Regions from separate parts of the Nitrosospira sp. NRS527 genome, predicted to be linked through region 2. Evidence: predicted binding sites of a transcription regulator. Region 2 holds the regulator's gene; each other region holds the start of a gene.
What was found. Region 2 encodes sigma-54, which starts transcription at its own class of promoters, with help from an activator protein. Its sites were predicted from a motif close to TGGCACNNTTCCTGCT; they were not measured.
Positions count from the first base shown of each region.

Region 1: the regulator sigma-54 is predicted to act here: its motif matches at 5,460-5,475, upstream of glnA (type I glutamate--ammonia ligase).
Region 3: the regulator sigma-54 is predicted to act here: its motif matches at 7,721-7,736, upstream of pepA (flocculation-associated PEP-CTERM protein PepA).

Region 1 covers NZ_AP024515.1:2,562,765-2,572,947, forward strand. Annotated here, with positions in the region: gene KJS40_RS11540 (TolC family outer membrane protein) at 1-651, opposite strand, end outside; gene KJS40_RS11545 (protein-L-isoaspartate O-methyltransferase) at 843-1,508, opposite strand; TPP riboswitch at 1,572-1,675, shown strand; gene thiC (phosphomethylpyrimidine synthase ThiC) at 1,709-3,616, shown strand; gene KJS40_RS11555 (undecaprenyl-diphosphate phosphatase) at 3,926-4,750, shown strand; gene KJS40_RS11560 (rhodanese-like domain-containing protein) at 4,826-5,278, opposite strand; gene glnA (type I glutamate--ammonia ligase) at 5,537-6,946, shown strand; gene KJS40_RS11570 (tetratricopeptide repeat protein) at 7,022-7,684, shown strand; gene KJS40_RS11575 (putative Na+/H+ antiporter) at 8,079-9,335, shown strand; gene KJS40_RS11580 (LapA family protein) at 9,377-9,679, opposite strand; gene pbpG (D-alanyl-D-alanine endopeptidase) at 9,956-10,183, opposite strand, start outside.
Region 2 covers NZ_AP024515.1:55,486-65,668, forward strand. Annotated here, with positions in the region: gene ispH (4-hydroxy-3-methylbut-2-enyl diphosphate reductase) at 1-191, shown strand, start outside; gene KJS40_RS00280 (HAD-IIIA family hydrolase) at 731-1,255, shown strand; gene lptC (LPS export ABC transporter periplasmic protein LptC) at 1,252-1,824, shown strand; gene lptA (lipopolysaccharide transport periplasmic protein LptA) at 1,808-2,422, shown strand; gene lptB (LPS export ABC transporter ATP-binding protein) at 2,450-3,172, shown strand; gene KJS40_RS00300 (RNA polymerase factor sigma-54) at 3,222-4,691, shown strand; gene raiA (ribosome-associated translation inhibitor RaiA) at 4,711-5,043, shown strand; gene hprK (HPr(Ser) kinase/phosphatase) at 5,128-6,096, shown strand; gene rapZ (RNase adapter RapZ) at 6,140-6,979, shown strand; gene KJS40_RS00320 (5-formyltetrahydrofolate cyclo-ligase) at 7,104-7,727, opposite strand; gene mutY (A/G-specific adenine glycosylase) at 7,770-8,864, opposite strand; gene KJS40_RS00330 (AsmA family protein) at 8,861-10,183, opposite strand, start outside.
Region 3 covers NZ_AP024515.1:335,962-346,144, reverse strand. Annotated here, with positions in the region: gene KJS40_RS01580 (inositol monophosphatase) at 1-707, shown strand, start outside; gene prsT (XrtA/PEP-CTERM system TPR-repeat protein PrsT) at 1,245-4,037, shown strand; gene KJS40_RS01570 (transposase) at 4,164-4,340, opposite strand; gene KJS40_RS01565 (hypothetical protein) at 4,344-4,745, opposite strand; gene KJS40_RS01560 (long-chain N-acyl amino acid synthase) at 5,223-6,008, shown strand; gene pepA (flocculation-associated PEP-CTERM protein PepA) at 6,787-7,659, opposite strand; gene KJS40_RS01550 (nitroreductase family protein) at 8,219-9,292, opposite strand; gene KJS40_RS01545 (FtsX-like permease family protein) at 9,748-10,183, shown strand, end outside.

The DNA.
Region 1 (10,183 bases), 770 kb from region 2:
GTACTTCAGGTTGAGCAACTCGTAGGCAGTGTCTTTCGGGCGTACGAGTTCATCGGGCATATGCCCGATGATCTGTTGCAGAGTGCGTTGCGCCACTTCCAGCTGATTTTTGGCGGCGATTTCCTGAGATGTGGTCAGATCGAAACGGGCCTGGGCTTCGTAAGTGTCGACGATAGTCGTCGTGCCCACCTCAAAGTTGCGCTTGGCCTGCTCCAATTGCTCCGAGATTGCCTTTTTTTGAGCCTCCGCGACCTCCAGATTCACTTGCGCGGTGAGGATATCCAAATACGCCTGGGCTACCCGGAGTATCAGATCCTGTGCTGCAATGATGAACTGTGAGTCCGCCTGAGCAACCTGAAGCTTGGATTGTTCATAGATTACGAAATTTTCCTTGCGATAAATGGGCTGGGTTGCCGTGATCGTCACACTCTGGTTATCGATGATCACTTCAGACGGCCTGACCGCTCCGACAGCCGCAGCCGTACTGGTACTTCCGATATCTATGAATTGCCTCCGCTTCACAAACGCAAGCGAGAGGGTGGGAAGGAGTCCGGCCCGACCCTGCGGCAGCCTTTCCTGCGCCGCCATGTGAGCTGCACGCGCGGCGCTATATAGCGCGTCCTCTTCCAGCGCTTGACGATAGATTTCCATCAGATCGGCTGCGTGGAGTGGAGTATGTAAAGCTGCTCCTGCAATCAATAACGCACAAATATATTGCGGAATTTTCACTTTGATTCCAGATTGTTCTAACTCTTGGACGAAAAAAGAGCTATCGACCGATTGGACGCGGTTGAGCTAGATCAGCCGGGCGAACTTGTAATTCATGGGATTGGGCCGTAAGATCAAAATGTAAATCTCTCGGGCTGCATCGCGTTCTTGAGCGGGGAAATACAGGTTTCAAACAGGCCGACTGTATTATATACGCCTGCATTTTCCTTTTGGACCACGCAAGTGACGAGCACGGCTTGCATGACAGGTGCGTCGCCTACCACCGCGAACAGACGTCCACCGGTTTTGAGGCTTTTTTGGAAAGCCTCCGGTAGAACCGGCGTCGACCCCGTCAACACGATTACATCGTAAGGCCCATGCTGAGGCCAGCCACGGGCAGCATCTCCATTCTCCAGGATTACATCGGTGATTCCGTGCGCCCGGAGATTTTTTTCCGCCATGGCTTTCAGTTCCGGCACGATTTCCACGCTGCAAACAGACCCGCCTTTGGCTGCCAGCAATGCAGTCAGATACCCGCTGCCGCTGCCCACCTCCAAAATCCTGTCGGTTTTTTTTACCTGCAATTCCTGCAAGATCCGCGCTTCCATTTTTGGAGCAAGCATGACTTCACCGTACCCAAGCGGAATTTCCATGTCCACAAATGCAAGAGAACGGTAAGTCGCAGGGACAAATTCTTCGCGCCGCAGCTCGAATAACAATTTGAGAACTTCCTGATCCAGCACTTCCCATGTACGAATTTGCTGTTCTATCATGTTAAAACGGTTTTGCTCAAGATCCATGTCCAGCCTTATATAAAATATCATCCCAGACTTGCAATTATTTCACATTTCCATTAGCTTCACAGCAGCAGCTAGGGGTCCTTTCCGGAAACGCCGGAAACTGGTGAGACAGTCCCTTACTACCTGACACGGATAATGCCGCCGTAGGGAAGCTGGGATGTAACTAATCCCGCTTCTTTACCGCGCTAAAGGAGCGTATTATGAATGCAACCGTTTTAAATGCAGCACAAATCCCTTTGCCCTTTTCGAGCAAAACAGCCCATGTGGATGAAGGGGCGGTCAAGCCTCTGCCTGAATCCCGAAAAATTTATGTACATGGCTCCCGACCTGATATTCAGGTACCCATGCGGGAAATCAGCCAATCCGATACGCCTGCCAGCATGGGTGCGGAACAAAACCCGGCAATTTACGTTTACGACACTTCTGGCCCGTACACGGATCCGGCGATAAAGATCGACATCCGTTCCGGCCTGGCTCCCTTACGTGAAAAATGGATAGATGAGCGGGGCGACACGGAAATTCTCTCCGGCCCTGCTTCCGCTTATGGCAGGGAGCGCCTGTCCGACCCAAAGCTCGCTGAAATGCGCTTTGATTTGAAGCGCCAGCCCCGCAGTGCCAAGGCCGGGGCGAATGTCACGCAAATGCATTATGCGCGTCAAGGCATCATTACGCCGGAAATGGAGTATGTAGCCATACGTGAGAATCAACGTTGCGAGCACCTGAGCAATCAACATCGGGAATTACTTACACGCCAGCATCCCGGGCAGGATTTCGGCGCCTTTCTACCCCAGCATATCACACCGGAATTCGTACGCGATGAAGTGGCCAGAGGTCGCGCCATCATTCCTGCCAACATCAACCATTCCGAATCCGAACCGATGATCATCGGCCGCAATTTTCTGGTGAAAATCAATGCGAACATCGGTAACTCGGCATTGGGTTCGAGCATCCAGGAAGAAGTCGAGAAAATGACCTGGGCTATCCGCTGGGGCGGAGATACGGTAATGGATCTTTCCACCGGAAAAAATATTCACGAAACTCGTGAGTGGATAATCCGCAACAGCCCCGTTCCCATCGGCACCGTGCCAATTTACCAGGCCCTGGAAAAAGTCGATGGCAAAGCGGAGGACCTCACCTGGGAAATTTTCCGCGATACGCTGATCGAACAGGCTGAGCAGGGCGTGGACTATTTCACCATCCATGCCGGCGTGCTGCTCGCCTATGTTCCAATGACGGCAAAACGGCTGACCGGCATCGTTTCGCGCGGCGGTTCCATCATGGCTAAGTGGTGTCTCGCGCATCACAGGGAAAGTTTTCTGTATACCCGCTTCGAAGAAATCTGCGAAATCATGAAAGCATATGATGTGAGCTTTTCCCTGGGAGACGGCCTGCGCCCCGGTTCGATTCACGATGCCAACGATGAAGCCCAGTTCGCGGAACTGAAAACCCTCGGCGAATTAACGCAGGTCGCATGGAAGCATGACGTGCAGGTAATGATCGAAGGTCCGGGCCATGTTCCCATGCACCTGATCAAGGAAAACATGGATATGCAGTTGAAATACTGCGCCGAGGCTCCGTTCTATACGTTGGGGCCGCTCACTACCGACATCGCGCCTGGCTACGATCATATTACATCCGCCATCGGTGCCGCCATGATCGGCTGGTATGGTACGGCAATGCTGTGTTATGTTACGCCGAAGGAGCACCTTGGCCTGCCGGATAAGGATGACGTAAAAGATGGCATAATCACTTATAAAATTGCCGCTCACGCGGCAGACCTGGCAAAGGGCCATCCCGGTGCGCAGATTCGCGATAATGCGCTTTCGAAAGCCCGCTTCGAGTTTCGCTGGAATGATCAGTTCAATCTTGGCCTCGATCCCGACAAGGCAAGACAGTTCCATGATGAAACCCTGCCGCAGGAAGGTGCCAAACTCGCCCACTTTTGCTCGATGTGCGGCCCCCACTTCTGCTCGATGAAGATAACCCAGGATGTGCGCGACTATGCCGCACAGAAAGGTGTTGGCGAAAATGAAGCCTTGAAAAAAGGCATGGAAGAAAAAGCGGTCGAATTTGTGGCAAAAGGGACGGAGATTTATAACAAGCTGTAATGGTGATGGCGCATTGGGCTCATCCTGCCATAGAGCCGACCGTTAAATAGGAAACACTCGTCTCTCCCGGGAAAACGGGAATCGAAAAGTCTTCTCTAAATTATTCGCTGATCGGCTCTATGGCAACTTCAAGAAGTATTTTCAAGCCTGAAGCAGGCTTCGATGCGATAATGCCGAAAAAAATAATCAGCCGGATAATCGCAACCTATATGTCGCCATTGGAAAAACCCGTTGCCTGGTAACACCTTGACTTACCTGCTTCCGCTCGTGCTTATCCGGCGCTTAATTCGTTTGGCCGGATAATCGCATATGGACTGGTTTCTGTTCCTCAAGGCCCTGATCCTCGGCATTATCGAAGGCCTGACCGAATTTCTCCCGATTTCCTCTACCGGCCATCTCATCCTGGCGGCTGATCTGCTCGACTTCAATGACGACAAAGGAAAGGTATTCACGATTGTCATTCAGCTGGGCGCCATTCTGGCGGTATGCTGGGAATACCGCGTCAAGATTCGTAGCGTAGTTGCGGATGTGGGCTCGCGTCAGGATGCAAACCGCTTCGTACTCAATCTTTTCATCGCGTTTCTGCCCGCTGCGATTCTGGGTTTATTGTTCATTAAAACCATCAAGCAATATCTGTTTCATCCAGTACCCGTGGCAATGGCATTTATAATCGGCGGAATTCTAATTCTGTGGGCCGAGCGCAGGAAACACGTGGTGGAAGTTGAACGGGTGGAAGATATGGACTGGAAACACGCGCTGAAAGTCGGATTAATGCAATGCCTGGCCTTGATACCGGGTACCTCGCGCTCAGGTGCAACGATTATTGGCGGACTCTTTTTCGGCTTATCGCGCAAGGCCGCCACCGAGTTCTCTTTTTTCCTGGCAATACCCGTGATGTTCGCGGCCACCTTCTACGATATTTTCAAAAATCGCGATATTCTCCATTTCGATGATATCGGCGTATTTTTTATCGGCTTCGTGGCCTCCTTCATCAGCGCATTATTGGCTGTACGGGGATTATTGCGCTTTATCAGTCACCATGATTTCACCGTATTTGCTTGGTATCGCATCGGATTCGGGATCATTGTGCTGATCACGGCTTATTCGGGAATGGTCAAATGGTCAGCGGCTTGAACTGAAGCCCGTCGACTTCCCGAATCTGAACGCGGAGAATTCTGATCCAGCGCTCCTGGTTTCCCGTCCGTCGGCTCAGCCTTGTATCCAAGGCAACCCTGCTGCTTTCCACCCCCCTTTGCTACCACGATGGCCGGTTGCGTCTTTCTCGCCTTCAAAACCTTCGAGAATATTGTAGCAATTTGCATAGCCCGATTCGGTAGCGGTAGCCGCAGCCTGATGTGAACGGCCTCCGCTGCGGCAGATGAACATCACCAGCGATTCCTTGTCCACCTGGCTGGAAAGATAATCGAGGAAGCTGGAGTTGGGCCGCATCCCGGGATAGGATTGCCACTCGATTTCGACCGCACCCGGTATTCTCCCTACCCAATCCCATTCGGCTCTGGAACGCACGTCCACCAATTTTGCTCCGGGCACTTCCTGCAGCAGATCAAGCGCTTCACTGGGCAACAGCGCCCCTTCGTACGGCAAATCCATTTCCCTGGCACGCTGTTGCGCCCTCTCCAGTATTGCAGTGATGGTTTCCATATGGTTTTCCAGAATAACGGATTAAAGTGCAATGGTAATCCATTTTCAAGCGGGTGTTTACCTAAAAACTTTATGTACCGGATAGGCTTCATAGCCAGCGCCACGGCAGCGCCCGCGATCCCCGGCATCTTTTCCAAAGATGTCGGGTCCCAGGCATGTTCGGCTCGACATCTTGAAAAAATGGAAACGTTCCTGCTGATATAATGTTACCTTTATACTTATCCCCTTCAATTCAAGGCAGTCTTCATGGAGAGAAATATGGCGGTACCCGATGTTCTGAAAATGATCCAGGACAATGAAGTCAGGTTCGTTGATTTAAGATTTACGGATACCCGCGGTAAAGAACACCATGTAACGCTTCCCGCCCATGCCATCGATGCGGACAAGCTGGAGGATGGTCACGCGTTCGATGGTTCCTCCATTGCCGGCTGGAAAGGTATTCATGCCTCCGACATGCTGCTGGTACCTGACCCCGAAACGGCGAAAATGGACCCGTTCATGGACGAGGCAACGATGTTCATGACCTGTGATGTGGTGGAGCCTTCCGACGGCAAGGGCTATGACCGCGACCCCCGCTCGCTCGCGAAACGCGGTGAAGCTTACCTTAAATCGACCGGCATCGGCGACATCGCCTATTTCGGACCGGAACCTGAATTCTTCATCTTTGACTCCGTTATCTGGCATGCCGATATGTCCGGCTGCTCGGTAAAGATCGAATCCGAGGAAGCAGCCTGGAGCTCGGCAGTAAAATACGAGGGGGGCAATACCGGGCACCGCCCCGGTATAAAAGGGGGATATTTCCCCGTTCCTCCGGTTGATTCCTTGCACGATATTCGTTCCGCCATGTGTCTTGCACTGGAAGAACTGGGTATCGAAGTCGAAGTACATCATCATGAAGTCGCGACTGCCGGACAGTGTGAAATAGGTACCAAGTACAGCAGCCTGGTGAAGCGCGCCGACTGGACCCAGGTATTCAAATATGTCGTGCACAATATCGCGCACTCTTACGGAAAAACGGCGACTTTCATGCCGAAACCCATCGTCGGCGACAATGGTTCGGGCATGCATGTGCACCAGTCGATCTGGAAAGCCGGACAAAATCTATTTTCCGGAAATGGTTACGCGGGCCTCTCGGAAATGGCGTTGTATTATATAGGCGGCATTATCAGGCATGCCAAAGCCCTGAACGCCATTACCAATCCGGGTACCAATTCCTACAAGCGCCTGGTTCCCGGCTTCGAAGCACCGATCAACCTTGCTTATTCAGTAAGCAACCGTTCCGCCGCAGTGCGTATTCCCTACGCCAACAGTCCCAAGGGAAGGCGCGTCGAAGTGCGTTTTCCCGATCCGACCGCTAACCCTTATCTTGCTTTCACTGCATTGATGATGGCTGGGCTGGACGGTATCCAGAACAAGCTTCATCCAGGTGACCCCATGGACAAGAATCTTTATGACCTTCCGCCCGAGGAAGCCGCCAGGATTCCCAACCCTTGCGCCTCGCTGGATGAGGCACTGGATAGCCTGGATAAGGATCGCAACTTTCTTACCCGGGGCGGCGTGTTTTCGAATGATATGATAGATGGCTACATCGAACTCAAGATGGAAGAAGTGACGCGGTTTCGCATGACCACCCATCCGGTCGAGTTTGATATGTATTACAGCTTATGAGGATGAAGCCCGTTCGCCTTTGATTTCACAACCGCTGAACCAGCTTGGATGGTACCTGACAGGACATAATAATCGATGAACATCCTTATTGTTACGTTACTCGCCGCGCCCATGCTCATGCTTGCCGGATGCGGCGAGAAAGCGCCGGAGACCGCCGCCAAAACGGAAACGCAGACCCGGTTGCCGGATGAATTCACATCGGAAGCACAAATTCCGAGCATCCTGGAAAATGAGCTGACCCCGGAAGAAAAATCGGCGATATTAAAGGAAATCATGCCGGGGGGCTCGGAGAATGAAGCGACGCCGGAAGAAAAATTCCTGCAATTAAGGAAAGATGCCGAGGCTGGCGATGCCAAAGCCCAAAACGGACTGGGCGTTATGTACTACACCGGGGAAGCCATATCCAAGGATTCATCCGGTAAAATCCTGAGCAATGACCCTGTTACGGCTGCTGCCTGGTTTCATCGATCCGCTGCGCAGGGATATGCGGATGCCCAGTTCAACCTCGGGTTGATGTACGCAAATGGTGAAGGTGTCGCCAAAGACCCGGTCAAAGCGGTAGAGCTATTTCAAAAGTCGGCTGAGCAGGGCAATGTCGATGCTGAAAATAACCTCGGGGTGATGTATTTCGCCGGCGAAGGAATAGCCAGGGATACCGATAAAGCCAAGGAATGGTTCACGAAAGCCGCCGCCCAGGGAAATGCTGATGCAAAGGCCAATCTTGATGCAATGAAATAAAACGAATTGAACCTAAATCCGGTAGTTGGACGGGGTGAAGTGTACGGTTTTTGGGGTGCAGGGCAAGGCGCAACGACGCGGAATGCGCCCGCGTAGGGCGGAGCAGTGCCTTCCGCAGGAAGGTGCGACCCCGAAGCGGGATGCGGGCGCCTTGCGTGTGGAACGCGATCGCGGCATCCCCTGCGCTGCCCGATCCCCGCTTCGCGGGGTCCCTCGGGCGACGCTTTGGGGCGCCGTTCCATTCCAAGAAGTTGCAACGCAGTCATGTGCCCCAAAAACTGTGCAATTCACCCCGTAGCGCCCTCACCCGGAGGGTGAGCGTCAAATAATATGAAATATTGTTATTAATCATGACACTGATCTATTAAATGAGCGGTCAACTACCGGATTTAGGTTGAACCCCGCCTCCATCGAGATTATTGGCGCACTGTTGTTTGGCGTCGCGCTGATCCACACTTTCTCGACCAAATATTTCGAGCAATTGGCGCATAGTCACCCCACCCACGCAGGCATCTGGCATTTTCTCGGCGAGGTCGAGGTTGTTTTCGGCTTTTGGGCCATGGTTCTCGTCATCATGATGTTTGTCACGGACGGCAAGCACGCCGCCATCGCTTACCTCGATCGACAAAGCTTTACCGAGCCCATGTTCGTGTTTGCCATCATGGTCATCGCGGGCACTCGCCCGATCCTGCAGTTCGCCATGCTCAACGTAAAAACGCTCGCGCGGCTCATTCCCTGGCCGGAGGGCAGCGCGTTCTACTTCATCACATTATCGTTTGTTCCTCTGCTGGGCTCATTTATCACGGAACCGGGGGCCATGACGTTAGCCGGACTGATTCTGCTTGAGCGTTATTATTCCAGGGGGATTTCCACCCGGCTCAAGTATGTCACGCTCGGTGTGCTGTTTGTCAACATTTCCATCGGTGGAACAATGACATCCTTTGCCGCACCACCGGTTCTCATGGTGGCGGGTAAATGGGGATGGGACACTGCCTTCATGTTTACTACATTTGGCTGGAAGGCCGCGATCGGCGTGCTGGTGAATGCCTTGGCCGTCACTTTCCTGTTTCGACATGAATTATCGGGATTGAAAAATGAAGCGCGCGCCACATGTGCCAAGGTCCCATTACCCGTGGTATTTGTGCATATCGTATTTCTGGCAGGCGTGGTAGTGTTTGCGCATCACCCTGTCGTCTTCATGGGGTTGCTGCTCTTCTTTCTGGGCTTTGCGAGTGCCTATGAGCGCTATCAGGACCGGCTGATTCTGCGCGAAGGATTGTTGGTTGCTTTTTTTCTTGCCGGGCTGGTTGTCCTTGGGGGACAACAGAAGTGGTGGCTGCAGCCCTTGCTGTCCGACATGGACAACACTGTACTTTTTTTTGGCGCCACCCTCCTTACCGCAATCACCGACAATGCAGCGCTCACTTATCTGGGTTCTCTCCTGGAAGGCACGAGCGCAGAGTTCCGATATTCGCTCGTTGCCGGCGCCGTTACCGGCGGAGGGCTTACAGTCATTGCCAATGCACCGAACCCGGCAGGCTTTTCCATATTAAAAGGTTCATTCAGAGATGGAGCAATACATCCTTTAGGCTTGCTGGCAGCCGCGCTTCCGCCCACGATCGTTGCCATTCTTGCGTTTCGCCTGCTTTAAACTGGGTAATCGATACTACCGTCGGGCCCGCTGCCTATAAATTAGTGCCCATACGGTAGTGCAGATTCGTCTTTCTTCAGCGCATTCAGGCTGTCATTCTCCGCGCGCAATATTTCGACTTGTTTACGCAGGCGACTTATCAGAATTCGCTCACGCAACATCGTGGGGACCGTAATCAATGCACCGATGAGCGTTCCAAGGCCGAAGCAGGCAGCAATCACAGAGGAAAGCGACGCATCGATGCGCCACAGCAAGAATACGACGCTTACCGCCACGGCGTTCTGAATCGCGAACATGACAATCAGAAAAACAATGATGAGCGCGACAATCAGTTGTAATTGCATGACAGCTCCTTCCTGGGCGAATGCTCGCTTCCTGGTGCTACGCAATGCCCTACCTGGAGAAAAATCAAGCGGCGACCCCGAATATCGAAATCTCCTGAATACTCGATATCGGCGCGATACTCCAGCATCAGCGGCACATTGAAGTGCGGCCCCATGCAGAGTTAAAGATGGTAGGACAGAAACTTTTTCCGGGTTTGTATCAAAAAACTTCTTTCAGACCGAGACTCGGGTATATGGCCACGCGTTAGCCTTCCTTAACTGGTCCACTTAAATATATTACCCCCGAACTTTGCGAGTGAACCCGATCTCCATCCATTTCTTGATGCGGTTGGCGTCACCGATACGTGAGTTCTTTCCCCAGGAATCAAGCAATACTATGATAATTGCTTTTCCCGTTATGTTAGCCCGCATGACAAGACAGCGTCCGGCTTCACTAAGAAAGCCTGTTTTCGATAAATCAATATCCCAACTTCCGCTACTCACCAAGCGGTTGGAATTGACGAA
Region 2 (10,183 bases):
TGCAGGAGAAATGGCTGGAAGGAAAAGACCAGATCGGCATCACTGCTGGCGCTTCAGCGCCCGAAGTGCTGGTGCAGGAGGTAATTTCACGGCTAAGACAGATAGGAGCAGGACAAGCGGGAAGAGACGTGGTCGTAGAGGAATTGAGCGGCGTGGTTGAGTCGGTAGTGTTTCCGCTCCCTAAAAATTAATCGCGGCCAGGAACCGTAAAATCTTTTTTACACGAGCAAACGCCTTGCGCGCAGCAGTGCAGCGCCGACGCAATACGGCGAACCGTCCCGCTTCCTTGTTGTCATATTCATAGTGTTTCACTTTCGCAGGAGTGAAGGATAAAGCGCTCAGCCGGTTTATTGGGGCCGGTTCTTATCGGGTATAATTTTATTCTCCAGCGGGAGATGCTTATCCCTCTTTGGAATATGGCGAGCCGTCGCTGAGATGACTGCCGGATCGCCACGTTTATGCGCCTGCGGCATTCATTCGATTCCGGAATATCTATAGGCAGAATTATCTGGAGCGAGAAGTCTTCATCCAGATCTTCTTCGCGCGCACCATCTATCCCAACAGGATGGTTTGGACAAATGCTATATGCCGCGTCAAGAGGGGGAGGCAGGGAGAACGCATTGCAAGATACGGGACTATATGATCTTGACGGCGGTACGCTGCTTGTTTCACATCAAGAAAAACCAATTATTTATTCAGGCCGGCCGCGCAATCGGCCGTTGTAATATTGATGGAACACATACAAGAAAGGGCCAGGAAGATACGCATGGTTATCTTCGATGTGGACGGAGTCCTTACCGACGGCACTCTCTATCTCACAGATGGCGGCGAGGAGATCAAGGCATTCAATAGTCATGATGGTCATGGTCTGAAAATGCTCAAGGCAAGCGGCGTCAAAATCGCGCTGATCACTGGCAGAAAATCGCGCTGCGTCGAACTGAAGGCAAAAGATTGGGGTGTGACCGTCGTTCATCAGGGGGCAAAAACCAAATTGCCTGTATTCGAGACGCTGCTGGAGGAACAGGACCTGGATGCTTCGGCGTGTGCGTATATGGGGGATGACCTGATAGATTTACCGGTGATGTTACGTTGCGGTCTTGCGCTCACCGTACCTGCTGCGCCTTCTCTGGTGAAGAAGCATGCGCATTACGTTACGCGTCTTGAGGGCGGGCGCGGCGCGGTACGCGAAGTATGCGAAATGGTCATGCAGGCTCAGGATACCCTCAACGCGCAATTGGCGATGTACCTTAAATGATCGCTCGCCTGTTTCCCGGGCTTCCCCTCATTCTACTCGCCCTGCTCGCAGCGCTGTCATTCTGGCTGAGCCAGTCGGCACGAACACCTTCTCCGGCACAAGACAACGAAATTGGCCGTACCCCCGATTACAGGATGGAAAACTTCTCGGTCACTCGCATGGATCAGGATGGTCTTGCGCGCCACACGCTCGTCGCGAAGGAAATGGTGCATTACCCGGACGACGATACCACTGATCTGGAGCAACCCCTTTTTATCAACACCGAACCCGGTAAACCGGCGCTGCAAATAAAAGCGGACAAAGCGAAGATGTCCAGCAATAACGAAGACATTTATCTTACGGGTAACGTTATGGTATTGAGGAACGCTGCCAAAGGCAGGAGCGAGACAACCATGACGACCAGCTTGTTGCACTTGATTCCGGATGATGACATCGCCAGAACCGATAAACCCGTGGTTATTACCGAAAAAAAATCTGTTATCAACGCAGTCGGCATGGAAATGAACGGCCGCACCAATATCACTCAGTTGTTCTCACGCGTAAGAGTTATTCATGACAATGCCCGCTAGGGAATCCCTGAGCAGGTGCCATGCGAATTCCACGGCAACCGCTGCGAACATCACTCGGGGCGGGATATTTTTTACTGTATTTTTTGCTTCCCTGCTGTTTACAGGACCCGTGCTGGCGGAACGGGCCGATAGCGATAAACCGGTTCATCTGGAGTCTGACCGGGCCACTGTCCAGGATGCCAACAAGCTTGCTACATTCATTGGTAACGTAGTCCTCACGCAGGGCACGCTGATTATCCGTGCCGACAAGATGACCGTGAAAGAAGATGCCAGCGGTTTCCAGCACGCCACGGCTTTCGGTAATCTTGCCAGTTTCCGTCAAAAGCGCGATGGCAAGGACGAGTACGTCGAGGGTTGGAGCGAGCGCATGGAATATGACGCCAAGGCGGATAAGGTGCAGCTCTTCAAGAAGGCGAGACTGAGACGTGGCCAGGATGAAGTGCATGGCGATTATATTTCTTACGATGCACTGAATGAGTTTTTTCAGGTGACCGGGAACAACGATACGAGTGCTCAGAGCCAATCCGAGGGGAGAGTGAGGCTGGTCATCCAGCCCAAGAAGAAGGAGCCGAAACCAGACGCTGAAAAAGATGAATGAAATCGACTAACGCCCGGATCCCGAAAAATGAGCGAATTAAAAGCCGTTAATTTAAAAAAGCGATATAAATCCCGGACGGTGGTACAAGACGTTTCACTTTCTGTCAGCAGCGGTGAAGTGGTCGGCCTGCTGGGCCCCAATGGCGCAGGCAAGACCACCTGTTTTTACATGATGGTAGGGTTGGTACCCCTGGATGGTGGCAGCATATCCTTGGACGATGTCGATTTGAGCCCAATGCCGATGCATCTGCGCGCGCGCCTGGGCCTGAGCTATTTGCCCCAGGAGGCTTCAATTTTCAAGCGACTGTCCGTGGCCGATAATATTCGGGCAGTACTGGAACTGAAAAATTATACGCGCGATGAAGTGCAGCAGCATCTCGACGATCTGCTGCATGATCTGCACATCAGTCACATACGGACCAATCCGGCAATCAGCTTATCCGGAGGCGAGCGACGCCGTGTCGAAATCGCCCGGGCATTGGCAACGCAGCCGCGCTTTATCCTGTTGGACGAACCGTTTGCCGGTGTGGATCCTATTGCCGTGCTGGATATCCAGAAAATCATCGGGTTCCTGAAGGAGCGTGGCATCGGTGTGCTCATTACAGACCATAATGTCAGGGAAACGTTGGGGATTTGTGATCATGCCTATATCATCAGCGAAGGAAAAGTCCTGGCTAGCGGAAACCCTGATGAAATCATCTATAATGAAAGTGTGAGAAAAGTATATCTGGGAGAACATTTCAAGCTGTGAAAAAGATTCGGTCCGCACGAATCTTGCCTTACCGTGGGTATTCCAAATTATGAAGCCTACTCTTCAGTTTAAGCTGTCGCAGCACCTGACGCTTACTCCGCAATTGCAACAATCCATACGGCTGCTACAGCTTTCCACGGCAGAACTGAGCCAGGAAATAGAACGTATGGTTCAAGAAAATCCTCTCCTTGAACTTGACGATCATATCGGTAGCGATACGATCGACTATCGGAATATGCCCAACGATATTCGGGCAGAGCCGTTATCGGATCTGATTGAGATTCCGGATGAAGCCAGTGCGAAATTGCTTTCTATCGAGGACAGCTCCGACACGAGAAAGATGACCGATGAGTCAGACTGGTTCTCGGACGATAGAGCCGTTCGCAACACGCGGGATGATGATGACGAACGGGATTTTCAGCAACAAGCGGCGGAACCGCCCAGCTTGCGTGAATATCTTAACCTGCAGCTAAGTCTTAGCCAGATTCCGGAGCGTGGGCGAAGAATCGTTGGTTTGCTGATCGATAGTCTGGATGACGACGGCTATCTTGCACAGGATCTTGAAGAGCTCGTTGAACTGCTGCCGCCCGAGCTCGCGATAGACATCGACGATCTTCACAATGCTCTGGAACAGTTGCAACGCATGGATCCTCCCGGCATTGGGGCGCGTAACCTCAGGGAATGCCTGCTCATGCAATTGCATGCGCTGCCGGGATGTACTCCTTACCTGGATCAGGCGGTGCTGCTGGTGAATGACGATCTTGAAAGCCTGGCATTACGGGATTTCGCCACCATTAAAAAACTGCTGCACTGTGATGATGAATGTCTGCGATCGATCCGGCACCTGATTACCCGACTGAACCCGAGACCCGGCATGGCATTCAGTTCCACTGTCGCCCGTTACATCATACCCGACGTAATTGTGACAAAGATCAGCGGTTCATGGGTAGCCAGCCTTAATCCTGAAGCAATGCCCCGCCTCAAAATCAACCGGCTCTATGCTGATATCCTGAAACGCTCTCATGATGATTCCGCACGAGGCCTGTCGGGCCATCTGAATGAGGCGAAATGGCTCATCAAGAACGTACATCAGCGTTTCAGCACGATACTCAAGGTATCCTCAGCAGTGGTCGAACGCCAGCAACAGTTTTTCGAGCATGGCGCAGTGGCCATGCGCCCCATGGTATTGCGGGAAATTGCGGATACGCTTGACTTGCATGAATCCACGATTTCGCGGGTAACGACACAAAAATTCATGAGGACGCCACGGGGCATATTCGAATTAAAATATTTCTTTGGCAGTCATGTAGCGACCGACACCGGCGGTGCTTGTTCCGCCACCGCAATTCGTGCTCTGATCAAGCAAATGATAAACGCCGAAAATGCACAGAAGCCACTGAGCGATAGCCAGATTTCAGAAATTCTGGGGCAGCAGGGAATTATGGTTGCCCGCCGTACCGTGGCAAAATATCGGGAGTCCATACAAATTCCTCCCGTTAATCTTCGGAAATCTTTTTAATCCAAGCCAAGGAGACATGATGAATCTCAATCTTACCGGTCACCACGTAGAAATTACTCCTGCGCTGCGCGATTACGTTACGTCAAAGCTGACGCGGGTTATGCGTCATGTCGACAACGTCATCGATATCAACGTGATTCTATCCGTGGAAAAGCTTAAGCAAAAGGCTGAAGCAAATGTCCATGTGCCTGGTAAGGATATTTTTGTCGAGGCTGACGGTTCCGATATGTACGTTTCCATCGATAACTTGATGGATAAGCTTGACCGCCAGATGCTCAAGCACAAGAAAAAAAATGAAAGCCAACGTAATATCGGCGCATTAAAGAATCAGGATGTCGAACAACCTGAATAATCGGCTCAATCAGGACTTTAGCATTGTTAGATAAGCGGAAGCTTTGCCCCTTTGTCCTATAACTTGGGAGATGATTCAAACCAGATGCCCCGATTTAACGTTGCACAGCTATTTGAAGACAAGCAGTCAAATCTGAGCCTGACCTGGGAAGCCGGTAAAGACGGCGGCGACCGGTATCTGGACGCGGAAGCCGTTGCCCGGTCGACACAGGGAATGATCGGTCACCTCAATTTCATCCACCCTAACTGGATACAGGTACTGAGCGAGACCGAAGCCAAGTATCTCAACACGCTTGGTGCCGAGTCGCTGGCGCAGAGTATGCAGCAGATCGCGCAAAGCGACCTCCTGTGCATTATCGTTGCCGGTGGCGGTTCAGTGCCGGACTCGATAAGAGCCTTGGCGGATGCCACCCGCACTCCCCTTTTCTGTTCACCCTACTCCAGTCTGGAGGTGATCTGGACGTTACGCCCCTATCTGGGGCGCGTCCTTGCGCCCTCCTGTAGCCGCCATGGCGTACTGCTGGACGTTCTGGGAATGGGCGTAATGATCACCGGTGAAAGCAGCGTCGGCAAAAGCGAATTGGCGTTGGAACTCGTGAGCCGGGGCCATGGGCTCGTTGCGGATGATGTCGTGGAACTTTATAGAATTGCGCCAGAAACGCTGGAAGGTTGCTGTCCTCCGATATTACGTGATTTTCTTGAAGTGCGTGGGTTGGGGATGCTGAACATCCGAACTATTTTTGGCGAGACCGCGGTACGCCGGAAAAAAAACATGAAGCTCATCGTGCATTTGCAAAAACCCAGCAGCGTTGATTTCAACACGATGGAACGACTGCCGATCAACGATGTTACTGAAAGCGTCCTGGACGTCAATATCCGCAAGGTGATCATCCCGGTTGCCGCTGGGCGAAATCTGGCCGTGCTGGTAGAAGCGGCGGTGCGCAATTATGTTCTGCAACTTCGTGGTATAGACAGTGCTCAGGAATTCTTTGCGCGACATCAACAGGAAATGGAAAATGGCCAAAATAGACAAAAGCAGGAAAATGAACTTTGAATTGCAGGGCGGGAACCATTAATTCTCCGCTCGTATTCGAAAAATGCAGCTGATCGTCATTAGCGGCCTCTCCGGTTCCGGCAAGAGTATCGCCCTTACCGTGCTCGAGGACAGTGGCTACTATTGCGTGGACAATCTTCCAGCAAACCTGCTGCCGGAGGTTACGGTATATTTGAAGGAATCCGGACACCAGCGCGTAGCGGTCAGTATCGACGCAAGGAGCCGCGAAACCTTGCATTTGTTGCCGCAACGCTTGGCCGATCTAAGGCGGCAGGGAATGGAAGTGCACCTGCTGTTCCTTGAAACTAAAACCGATACGCTGGTAAAGCGTTTTTCGGAAACTCGGCGCCGCCATCCACTCAGCGATAACCGCTCGACTTTGCCGGAAAGTATAGAGTTGGAACGCGAAATGCTGCGCGAGATACACGATCTTGCAAACCGCATCGATACCAGCGATTTGAGCGCCAGTTCATTGCGGGCATGGATAAGGGATTTTGTCGGTCTGAATCATGCAAGCCTGACTCTCCTGTTCCAGTCATTCGGCTTCAAACACGGCATCCCTCTGGATTCCGACATGGTATTCGATATTCGCTGTCTTCCCAATCCGCACTACGAGGCGCTGCTGCGGCCTCTTACCGGAAAAGATGCCGCGGTAATTGAATACCTTGATGCGCAAGCCAACGTCAATAAAATGTTTGAGGACATCAAGCGATTTGTGGACGACTGGCTACCCTGCTTCGTTCGCGACAATCGCAATTATCTGACTGTGAGTATCGGTTGCACCGGCGGACGTCATCGCTCGGTTTATTTCGCTGAACGGTTGGCACGGTATTTTTGCGGAAACAACCAGGTTCTGGTACGGCACAGGGAGTTTGATGTGTAGAGCTCTGGCTGAAGGGAAAGTGCAAGCTCATTCCGGTACGAATATCGTCTTCTTTATTCCACCCGGAAAATATACTGAAGCTTGCACACAGCGGTGGGGCTGAATGCCATCGCTGGTTATGACCTTACCGGAGTGTCTCTGCCGCGCATTCTTCGGGAGAGATCAACATCAGGCCGGTTGCCGCCACCCGATAAATTCCGGCCTCGGTCACAATAAAATCCATCGGAATATCGTGCGGTTGCGGATGCGTAGTGTGCATTCTCAAAATTTCGAACGCGACGCCGATCGCCAAAGGCCGGGGAGTGATCGCGATCAAAGTACGATCAAAATAACCGCCACCATATCCCAGCCTGAAGCCCAGTTGGTCGAAGCCTATCATTGGGATTACCAGCGCGCCAACCGTGACCACGCCGGTATTATCAGGTACCGGAATGTCATAGGTCCCCTTTTTCATCGGCGCACCCGGCCACCATCTGCGAAAACACAGTGGTTCCTGTTTATTCACTACTTCGGGCAGTGCAAGCGTCGCGCCGCGTTCCCGGATAAAATTCATCAGCGGGCGCGGATCGTATTCGCCTCGATGAGGCCAGCAAAACCCCACCACGTTCCGCTGCAAGGATGGAAAGCCCTGTTCCAGCAAGGCTGTGATAGCCGTACTCCAGCGGCGGTGCTCCCCTTCGGTAACGCATTCCCTGCGTACCATCAACTCTGCGCGCTGCTGCTTTCTCCACGCTTGCCAGTTATTCATCATCTTGAAGCGCTATCTGCGAAGGCGACATCTTTCCTTCCATCACAACTGTTTTTCGACGGGTGCGTAATGATCATGGCAAGCATATTGCATGAGCAGTTTTCTGACTGGCGAAGGAATGGCTGCCTTCAGTGCATCATCAAACGTTATCCAGCTTTTGCTCCCGTCCGGCGTCACGGCTGAGGGGCATGAAACCACTTGCAGTGGCTGTGGATGAATCCGCAGCCTGAAGTGAGTAAAGGTATGATCAAACGGTAGCATTCGCGCCAATGGCGCTACTTTCATGCCAAAACGGCGCATGCAATGTTCATCTGCACTTTCACTCACCGGCATTTCCGGCAGACACCATAAATTACCCCAGATTCCTGCGGCCGGGCGTTTCTCCAGAAAAACCCGCTCCTGCTTCATCAGCATCAGAAGCGCCGTCTCCCGCTCCGGTAGCGGCTTTCTTGGCCTCGGAACAGGGAGTTTATCGGTTCGGTTATCCCGGAACGCGATGCAATCCTGTAACAAAGGGCATGATGAACATTTGGGCTTGCCGCGAGTGCAAATCGTGGCGCCGAGATCCATCAGCGCCTGGGTATAAGCTTCAATTCCAGCTTCGGTCCCGTTCCCGTCTTTGCCGGGCAACAATTCTTCAGCTTTTTGCCACAGTAGAATCTCGTTCTTTTTCTCTCCGGTATAGCCATCGATTCCGAAGTAGCGGGCAAAAATACGCTTGACGTTACCGTCGAGTATCGCGCATTGTTGCCCATGAGCAAACACGGCAATTGCGGCAGCAGTAGAGCGCCCTATGCCGGGCAGTTGCCGGATCACTTCCACATTTCGAGGAAAGACGCCTCCATGGTCTGCAATAATCAGGCGCGCAGTCCGATGCAGATTTCTTCCGCGCGAGTAATAACCGAGCCCGCTCCATTGCGCCAGCACATCATCGAGGGATGCCGCAGCAAGGCTTCCGATATTGGGGAAGCATTGCAGAAAGCGTAGGTAGTAAGGAATAACCGTACTCACCTGCGTCTGTTGCAGCATGATTTCCGATAGCCATATCGCATACGGGTCGCGAGTGTTCTGCCAAGGCAGGTGGTGGCGGCCATGATCCTTTTGCCAGCGGATCAGCTTTGTGGCAAAAGAGCTCAATGAGGGTCCCGGTACTGATCGGTCCTGATATTCAGTTTTACCCCGGACGACGTGACGTTAGCAGCTTTCAGTATGCCGATCCGGATCGAGCCTTGGATTTTCACACTCTCCAGATCATCGAATAAGGATAAGTCGAACGGTTCATCCACACGTTTTGCGCTCGCAATCTTTGTTGTAAACTCTCTTGTCCCCCGCTGCTTTTGCTGGGGTGGCAGGAAGCGATCCAGATTAAGCTGGCCGATATCCACCAAAAAATTGAGGACAGGTTGAGTTAAGTTGCTTGCTTCCAAATTCCCTTTGATATCGCTGTCTCCCAACTTGCCATTAAACTGCACCTGTACATTTTGAGCCAAGCCATCCAATAAAGCGCTACCCTTCAAATTACCATGGAGGCCATCTGCAATGCCGGAGCTGCCGGCATCGATAGTGACCGCCAGATCCGACAAAGCCAGTTGCTGGGCAGTGGTGCTGCCGGCAAGCGGGGAGGCAAGCATGGCCTTGACGACTCTCTCATTTATCTGTGATTCCATCTCGACCGTGAGCACGCTGCTCTTGAAATCGCTTATCGTGCCGTTCACGCCTGAAAGAGAGAAATTACCGTTGGTGTTACCCCCAGCGCTGATAATTTTCAGCACCGCAATAATTCTATCGCTGGCCACTTTTTCGCCATTCAGGCTCAGGCGCGGTGCGTCAAACTTGATATCGAAATTATTTCCGCCACCTGTTCCAGCAATGCCGAGAGTCAGGCTACTTACAATGAATTCACCGGCAGCAACACCAGCAGCAAATCTCGCAGAGAGATCCCCCGAGGAATTTATCACGAGATGATGGATCCCGTTAATTGTCCCGGTGCTCTCAAGGTTAAGGCCACTCACGGCGTAATATTGCTTTTCCGCATCCAGCATTAAATCAAATGTCAGTTGGGTGGCAAGATCGATCTCAGGCTGTTCGGGTTGGTTCATCCTGAACGCTAATTCCAGTTTGCTGCGAATAACATCATCCATCGAGCTGGACGCGGTATTGATCTGGTCAGCCTTGAGATTGAGATCATCGAATATATACTGCTTCTGGCTGGCTTCATCGCGAAAAACGAGCATGCTTTTTTCCGCGAGTACGTGACCAATATTGAATTTGAACTGTTCCGGCTTTTCGCTTTTAACGAGCAGGTCATCAATATTCGTATGCCCATCCGTAAAACGGATCAGATTGGCTTTCAGTCCCGTTATCGTGATTTCGTCCAGCTCCAGTTGCTTCCTGAGCAATGGCAAGAACGCCAGAGATACCAGAATATTCTCCGCAGAGGCAAACTCCACGTCACT
Region 3 (10,183 bases), 280 kb from region 2:
GGCAACGCAAGGCGGACGGCAGCCTGTTCACCGAAGCAGATCTCGCTACGCAGGAAACATTGTCGCGGGAATTACGAAAGATTTATGCAGGCCCCGTGGTTGGTGAAGAAATGGCGGAACACGAACAAGTCGATCGCTGGCATGCGGGTGATGCCGGACTGTGGTGTATGGACCCGATAGACGGCACTTCGAATTTTGTCAACGGACTGCCCTATTTCGCGGTTTCGGTGGCGCTGATGCGCCACGGCAGAAGTGTGCTCGGCGTGGTTTATAATCCTGTTTCAGACGAAATGTTCTATGCCGAGCGAGACAAAGGCGCCTACCTGAACGGTGAAAAGCTGCCGATCAAGGAGCATGTCTCAGCTTTGCGCGGCGCGATGGCGAACGTTGATTTCAAGCGGCTTACACCCAAACTCGCGGAAAGCGTCTGTACCTTGCGCCCTTTTTCTTCCTATCGGAATTACGGCGCCTGCTCGCTGGAATGGTGTTACACCGCTGCCGGCCGCTTTGACCTGTACCTGCACGGTGGACAAAAACTATGGGACTACGCCGCAGGCAGCCTTATTCTGCAAGAGGCCGGGGGACACATGTGTGGTCTTGATAAAGATGATTTCTGGGCCGAGCCGCTCTGGCAGCGCTCGGCCATTGCTGCGCTTGATTTGGGCCTGTTTATCCAGTGGCGGGACTGGGTGCGAGCACATCGTTAGTTGATCATGATATACCAACCCCTGGTTCGGTCGACCGGGATCGCCGGACTCCGGTTGAAATTGAGGCTGCGAGATCTGCTTTCCTTGCTCAATGGATTCAGCTCATTTTTTTGGGGCAAGTTGACTCGCCTATTCGAGCGATCACACACGCTTGATTGTGTCGGTCGAGCAGATACAAAGAAGCCCATTAAATATATTAATACGTTCTTCCTGCACAACAATATTGAGGCCGTGGCAAATCATGGATATAGTGGGCAACTCGCAGCTCGATCTCTGCCACTTGCGTCCTGCGTTCCTATAACCATTCGGTGATCCGAGTATCGTGACGCTCTTATTTCAAGGACTAATCTTTCTTGCACACCAGCCGTAATTAACTGAAATGAGGTATTCCATGCTGGCTCCCAACTCTGTTGGCTCGGCGCCGCCCACAGAAATATCTGTTGGATTCTTGATTTATTTATTGAAGACCTGCCGCGATCAGCTTGCACCAAGATCCGCTCTCAAAAGAAACGCTAATGCAGAGAAGGGAAATTTTATATGCGTAATGTAAGCAAGTTTAAGGCGACGAAAAATCTATTGGCGCTTATGGTCTCTGCGGCACTGATTGGTACCGGCACGGCAGGCTGCGATAAATCTGGGAACGCCCAAACCCTGATTTCCGACGCCAGGCAGTATCAGGAACAAGGGGACAACAAGGCTGCCATTATCCAGCTCAAGAACGCGCTGCAGAAAAATCCGGATGATCCCGAAGCGCGCTACCTTCTGGGTACGTCCTACAACAAGACCGGGGACTTACGGTCGGCTGAGAAAGAGCTGCAGAAGGCTTTAAGCCTGGGAATGAGTCCTGCAACGGTAATGCCTGAGTTGGGACACACCTTGCTTAGCCTGGGTGAGTTCCAGCAGGTATTAGACAAGACGAAACAGCTTTCCGAAGATAAGCCTTCACCCGAAATTTTAGCATTGCGGGGAAACGCATCACTTGCGCTCGGTAAGGTTAACGATGCCAAGGAGTTGTTCGAAGGCGCGCTCAAGGGCAAACCTGATTTTTCCGATGCGCTGATCGGTTTATCAAAATGCGCATTGGCGAATCAGGATCTCGAAGCAACAAACCAATTCGCGGAGCAAGCCGTAGTCAAAAACCCGGGCAACCCCGATGCCTGGTTTTATAAAGGTAACCTGCTGCGCGTACAGGGGAAAGTTGATTTAGCGCTAGCTGCCTATGATCAGGTTATCAAGCTAAAGCCAGACAGCCCCACCGCCTACCTCGATAAAGCACTTTTGGAAATCGGCGCCAGAAAATTCGACGTTGCAAAATTGAATATCGACGCAGCTCGCAAGGTGGCGCCCGGCAGCCTTATGGTTTTCTATACCCAGGCGCTACTGGATTTCAACGAGGGCAAACACGACGCCGCCTTAGACTCTTTGCAGCAAATATTAAGCAAGGCACCTGACCACATGCCCAGCCTATTGCTTGCTGGAGCAGTTCAGATGGCTTTGGGTTCGGCGCCACAAGCCGAACAGCATCTAAAACAATACCTGGAGAAGGACCCGCAAAACCTTTATGCACGTAAGTTGTTGGCTTCCAGCTTTTTGAAAAGTCGCCAGCCTCAACGGGCAATCGACGTATTGGCACCGGCCCTCAAAAGCGGGCAACCGGATTCCCAATTGCTCACCTTGGCGGGCGAGGCCTACATGCAATCCAAAGATTTCGTCAAAGCAACGGAGAATTTTGAAAAAGCCAGTCAACTCGCGCCAAAAAATGCGCGGCTTCACACCGCACTCAGCATGAGCAAACTGGGTCAGGGCGAGACCGGTCGCGCAGTGGCCGAGCTGGAAACAGCGGCGAAACTCGACCCTAAATCGTCGCAGACAGGCATCCTGCTGGTCATGACCCACCTTCGTCTCAAGGAATTCGACAAGGCGCTCGCCGCCACAAAAATGGTTGAAAAGGAAAATCCGGACAATCCACTCGTTCAAAATCTGAAAGGCGGCATCTACATGGGCAAAAACGATGCCGCGAACGCACGTGCCAGCTTTGAGAAAGCGCTTTCTCTCCAGCCCACTTACTATCCGGCGGCGGTCAACCTGGCTCAACTTGATATGCTGGAAAAGAAACCGGACGATGCCAAAAGGCGTTTTGAAGCCATCCTGGAGAACGATAAGAAGAACATCCAGGCCATGGCCGCGCTATCGCGCCTGGCTCTTAGTCGGCAGCAGAGCAAAGAGGCTACGGCCTGGCTGGAACGGGCAAGCCAGGAGAACCCGGAATCACAACCGGCTGCTGCGCTTCTGGTGGAGAATTATATTCGTTCAGGAGAAAAACAAAAGTCTCTGCTCCTTGCGCAAAAATTCCAAAGTAACAATCCATCTGATCCCGGTGCACTCGACATGCTTGCGCAAGCCCAGTTCGCAAATGACGACAAGAAAGCCGCGCTGGAGAGTTATAAAAAACTTGTCGCGGTGCAGCCGCAATCCGCTCCCGCTCAATTGCGTCTCGCTTCAATTTATGTGGCACTGAAGGATCCGTCGGCAGCATCGGAGGCGTTGAAAAAAGCGCTCGCTATAAAACCGGATTATGTGGATGCGCAATTGGCGCAAGCTGCGATAGAGCTACGCAAAGGAAATGATGAGCAAGCTCTCGCTATCGCCAGACAAATTCAAAAGCAGCAGGGAAAGTCTCCCACAGGTTATGTTCTGGAAGGTGATTTACTGATGAGGCAGAAAGAACCCGCTGCTGCTGTAAAAGCATATGAGCAGGCCTTCGCTCTGGGCAAGAGTGGGCCGATATTAATTAAGTTGCATGCTGCCCTCAGCCAAGCCGGAAAAGGTAAAGAAGCGACTCTTCGGCTGGCTGAATGGCTAAAGCAAAACCCTGCCGACACGACTACCCGCATGTATCTTGCCGAAACCTATATGGCGGAGCGACATAATAGCGCCGCAATCGAGCAGTATCAGCTTATCCTGAAGCAAGCTCCCGATTTTATGCCTGCGCTGAATAATCTGGCTTGGCTCTACCAGCAGGAAAAAGATCCGCGCGCCCTTGAATATGCAGAGAGGGCCTATGGGGTGACCGCGAACGATCCGACGGTAATGGATACGCTCGGATGGGTATTGGTGGAACAAGGTAATACTACCCGAGGTCTCCCGCTGCTGGAGAAGGCGACTTCCCTCGTGCCTGAATCAGCCGAATTCCGCTACCATCTCGCAGTTGGACTTAACAAATCGGGCAATAATGCGGGTGCTCGCAAGGAACTGGAACAACTGCTAAGCACGGGGAAGAATTTTCCTGGTATTGATGACGCCAGAACATTGCTGAAACAAATACAGTAGGCGCAGATGACAATTATTCTATAGGAAGATCATGAAATGATGTTGATAGGAGCACAATGTGACAAATAAAAATCAAGCCCAAACTTTGCTGTAAATTCACTTCGGTCGGTTCAATAACGTTTTGTTTCAGCGGATGATGACACGTTCAGTAACCCACTGTGCGAATTCGTCCATATCCAGGTAGCAGCATTCCTGCCAGATCTCATTTTGCTCAGTCAGCAAGGCGCCTATCAGCCGCGGAGCGGAATCGTTATTAGGAAGATGCGAATCACCCTTTCCCCGGCAGCGCATTTCCTCGTTCAATCGCTACTGCATATTCGTGGTGCGCAGTTGCTTGCAAAATTCTTCCGGCAGCACCCTCACAGCTATCGCATCTTCAAAACCACCCTCCAGGCGCGCCACCGCCTTGGCTGCCGTCTTGAGAAACCGCACTGAATTTGCGCTAACCGCTGCCGAGCGCTCGTATCGATCGGCCCTCAGACTCTCCGTCACCTGCGCCTCCAATATCTGGCTGAGCATCGTTTCAACAGTTTTCGCTAGGCCGACCTGATCACCCGAGCCCTGGCAATAAATAATCATCGATTTTTCACCCAATGGGAAACCATATCCCGGCGCCCAGGTGACGCTACCCCTTTCAAGCACGCTTTGATCGCTTACGGCATCGGCAAACGTCTGGTAGGCCAGATAACGCTCGCAGTATACGTCCACCTGATGGATACGGAGGAGAGGAGATGGTGATACGTTTCGCTTTCAAACTATCCCGCAAGTTATTCAGAGCCTGCATTAACAAAAGCACCTCAAACTCGTCGCTTTTTAACGACAATATAAAGTCTTAAAAAACAAAGAATTATATAAAAACAATAATATTCCGTCTAGTTTGACGACAGCCCCTTAATCGCGACTGCGCCAATTCAATGATTACACTCGGGTTAAATGTGGCATGAATTTTGCTTTGGAGCAAGCAAGCCCGATCTAAAACGGGGACTTCATCAGCACCGGCATTGTTATTACGCTGGCGCAACACAAGCAAATTTTTCATTTTCGTTCTGCCAAATTGATCAATTCCACGCACGGCCGCAGCTTTCTTCTCTCGTTCTCAGCCAACGCGAACGGAGTTCTGCTGTTTCTCATTTTAATCATAGTTACCGTAATGGCATCGGTTCAATCACTATTAGGACTCTAAACATGCAACTCTACAATGATGAGATATCGTTTCCTCAGAAACGTAATGCGCGATCGAACGCCAAAAAAATTGACAGATGTAAGACCTCAGGCTCGGGATCATCCATAGGGTTATCGGAAGAAACATACAATCAGGAGTGCATTTTAAGACGTGATGGCTATAGCATTCGGTCTGTGAATTCATCTTTACATCGTAGTGCCGTAAGCGCTCTCCTTCAGCGCATGTATTCATGGCGTGGTTATGACACTTCGAGTGAAGAGATGTTTGTCAATAATAGTAATTGGATGACGTTTGAGGTATCCAGCCAGCAGCAACTGGTCGGAACATTAACACTCGGCATTGATGGGGAGGAAGGTTTACTGGCTGACAAGCTTCATAAAGATGAGATCAACAACTTCCGGAAAAAAAAGAGAAAGGTATGCGAATTGTCAAAATTTGCCATTGATTCCCTGTATGGATCAAAGGAAGTACTCGCCTCGTTATTTCACCTGTCCTATATTTACGCGCGCAGTCTGCATAATGCGGATGACGCATTTATCGAAGTTAATCCGCGCCATGCGAGTTTTTACAAACGGATGCTGGGGTTTCGCCAGATTAGCGGAATTAGTACTTGCGAACGCGTCGATGCGCCTGCTGTACTAATGCATCTGGATCTGGAATACGTCGATGCCAAAATTGCATCTTTGGCAGATACGCGCGAATACAAAGATAAATCTCTATATTCCTATTTCTTTCCCCGGCATGAAGAAGAGGGTTTAGCCGCCACGCTTCGACGGCATATTAACTGATTGACCAGAGAAATAAAAAATCAAATTGAAGCATGTTTTACGCATAAATAGCATTCTCTTTTTGACTCCCCGAAACTCTTCCGATAGATTTGCGTGTGACATATCTTTTGGAGCAATGGCGGGCGACAAGGCGCTGACCGAACTAGCGCAGACGCTTGAAGTACACCCTAACGTGCTTACCGGGTGGAAACGGCAACTGAGTGATGGACTCCGGCGTGTTTGGCGCTGGAGATACTGTGACGGAAACGACTTGTTGATTTGAAGGCATTGCACGCCAAGAGGGGGCGGTTGACTGTTTGCGAATGATTTTTCTGAATACGCACCCACCAAGGCGGGATTGCTGAGCGCAGAAAAATGACTATCCGGTCCCATAATTTAACTGTCACTCGGTAATGCCGGATGCTGAGACTGGTTCGTTTCGCAGCCTATTACCAGCTTGACTTCATGTCCGCACCGAACTGGGACGCCCTTCATAGGTACGGGCATACTGCGCGGCCAGCTCAATCGGGCAGGGCCTATGTTTCTGCCCCTTGATCACAAAATCGTGGTTTCATGTCCGCTCGCCGTGGTCGCCAGCGCCTTCTATCCGGCTCTTGTTCATCAGTTCGCTTCATGCTTCCTCCCCACGCTCAGTCACCGTCACAGTGGCACTATACTTCGTTTGCTGTGGATCAACTTGCTGTGGAATTTTCACCCACAAGAGTGCGCCTATGCTGAACGCACATAAAAAAAAGTCCCGCGATTGCGGGACTTTGGTAAAACAGTAAACCTCAATTTCTTATGAAGCTGCCTTGCGGCGACGGCTTGTCAAACCCATGCCGAGCAGCCCTACACCCAGTAGTGCCAGCGATGCGGGCTCAGGAACCACGGATATTTTAAACTGACCGTTATTACTTACAAAAAAATGGTCGCCGCCCACATTAGCGTAAGTACCCGCTCCGCAACCGTCACCGGTAAACCCGGCGCCTTGGCAGATAATTTCACTTATCATTGTACTAGTTGGGCTACCAGTCGTGTTGGCGTTGGTAAACGCAAAACTCAACACCGTTGAATCGGTTAAATCGGGTGACCCACCAGGCGCAAACCAATAGCCTGGCGTCAGGTCTCCCGGCCCTGCTACGGCGTCTATGGTGATCTGTCCATTACCAGTGGGTGACCCAGATCCATCAACAACTCCACCACCGCCCGCCAAGGTGGTAAAACTACCGATCAGAGTACCAACATTGGCACCGAATATCCCCGCAGCGCTACCATAATTATTCCCTGAATCAGAATATATCTTGAACGTACCCCCGGCGTCGAAAACAAAGGCGCCACCAAAAATTCCAGTACCGGTCGTTTCTGCTACCGCGGTGATTGTCACCCCATGCGTTATGGGGAACAGTTGTCCCAGGCTGTCATATTGCACCGAGTTGAATACCGAGAATTGAGTAAAAGTGTAAGCGGAACCGATGCTACCATCCCCAGTTGGGGTAATCTTGATAAAGCCATTACCATTTACGTCAAGATATTCATTGATTGTCACGGGTCCCGCTCCGGCGGGGCCATTCGGATCAAATTCCCAGTTATTCAGCACCGTAGCCGCTGATGCAGCGCCGGAGAACGCCATCATTACACTGGCGGCAATTATAAGTTTCTTGAATCTGTGCATCGTCCGCTCCTTCTTTGTATTAGCTGCCATTATGTCCGGGCAGTTTCGGTATTTTTATATAAGCATATACTGTGCCAGATAGAAAATCGTATATATTTTAATATGTTAGATGAGGCACTTATTCGGAGCAAAGTAATGTGTAATAAAATTCGACAATTTCTTTAGTTGACGAAATCTGAGGTCGCCAGCATTTCATGTGGGTAAACGCAAAAACGATTCGCCATATACAATTCTTCCACCGAATCACCAGACGCATTCGACCTCGCATCGAGCGGCACTGCTGATCCGATACTACGTCATGCATGCAGCACAGATTGCCGTAAACAGAACTTGCTTCCGACTTCATGAAATCATCCTGAACCTGCAAAGAACCATGCAATTGCACCAATTCCCGTTTCCGTATAATGTCTCTGATCTTTGATGTCTACGCCGTTGATTCGAAATTTCGCGCGGTACCCGCCAATGAGGCATCTCGGTTCAAAAGCTTTGACACCTCCGCCTGACGTCTTACGAAAGCGAACTCCAATGACGTCGGAACGGAAGAGATGTTATTTCGATTTCAGGGCACCAGCAAATCACCAAGCTCCTTGCGGACCGAACGTGAATTGACTCTCGCCGATCGGCCAACACGACAAAAAAACATTGATCCACCGTCCGCGCGTTCGCCCACTAGACTTTTGAATCGTTTTGCCAGTGCATACGCGGCTTGATCAATTTGTGGTAATGCCGAAATTTTCCGCTTCGTCTGCGCATACCAATGAAAGATTACCGGCGTCATTTGTGGTTGCAGGTGAAGGCCAACCGTGTCTGCGGTCAGCCACAAACGCTGCATGGCGCTCCCCGCCAGCACGTAATCGCGCTGGTTTTCCGGTGGAGTTTTAGCATAGATCAGAACATGTCCGGCACAGCAGATAGCCGGCAAAAGGTCCAATTGCAGCCTCGGCATAATTGTTCCGAACATATATCGGTTAAAGAAATCCACCCGCTGCCAGTTCTGCATTACCCAACCCATCAATCGGGCAGTGACCGGGTCCACGCCAACCGCATGCTCTGGAATACGATCCTTGCTGAAACGAGCCCCCCATTCGATAGCTTCTTTATGCACGTGATAAGCTTCGGGGCACGTCAGGCGAATGTGGGCGTTATCCCAAAGCAATCCCGCAACTTCACGGCGTTTGGCGAAGGACTCAAAAAAAAGCACATCGTACTCGTGCCCTGGAGCAATCGATAGCGCGCCGTGCTGAGCGCTGGTCAGCGAGGTTATCTGCATTGGTCGTCGCTGGACGGTACGTGCTTTGATAGAGGATATAAGACTGTCGGCATCCAGCTCTGGGTCGTAATCGAGCGTGACATCATAAATTGGCGCTGTGTCGGGGGTAGCCGATCGCCGTATCCAGGTTGCGCGGAGGTGATGAGCGGTTGCTGCAATCCGGAGTGTTTCTAAAAGCGCCCCATGGGCCATATAGCTGGCCCGGCCCTCAAAATCATACAAGCACCACTCACGTGTATCATGGCCATGAACCGCAATGTGATTGTTATCGATAATTTCGAAGCGCCAGGGCTGGGCATTATCGCCACTTGGCGCCCAACGAGCCAGATCTAGAATCTTCAGGATAGTTTCACGGTCAGACATGATGTGTCACTGATATTTTGCGCGAAACATCTACGCGCGGTTTACTAAATGCTGTATCTCAGCATACTGGATTATCTTTCAATACCAGATCAGTCACTGACGTAATTTATTGGATATTCGCTGCAATTTAATGTGCACTCAATAGCAAGGATGAGTTATTCAATCGAAACCAAATAGATTTATGCAGGTCAGAAGTGCGATTACGCGAAGCTGCCTCACTCGCTCCTGCCTTCCAGTAACTCTCAGGATTTTAAATTTTACCATAAAAAACAATACGTAAACTCGTGCAGCCGCTATAGGCCTATTTGTGCAGCCACACGAATAGTGTCATGATAATCGTTGCGAGGCGTCGCTCACCCGCTGTTTGCCCAACCTCCAGCAAGAGCACATCGCGAAATGGACAATAAATATGAGATTGTTACTGATTTGTTACTGATGAAAATGAAGCTGCCACAGTGAATGTATTCTGGCTTGACTTTAAACTGGCATTTCGTAATGTCATACGCCAAAGACGCCGTAGTGCCATTGCGGTAGGCGCTGTTACGTTTGGCATCATGGCGCTCATCCTGGCGAATGGTTTTATTGAGTGGATTTTTTTTGATTTTCGGGAATCCACAATCAAATCGCAATCAGGTCATCTGCAGATCGTGCGCCCAGGCTACCACGATTCGGGGAAAGCGGACCCCTTCGCCTTTCTGCTTCCCGATGCCGTACCTGAACTGGAAACGCCAGGCGAACCACATCAAATCAAGTCAATTGTTCCCCGGATCTCCTTCAGCGGCCTCATCAGCCATGATGAAGCCACCATCTCATTCATTGGTGACGGTGATGACCCCAGGCGACAGCGGGATTTTGGTGATGGCCTGCGAATCTCGGCTGGCAAAAACCTTT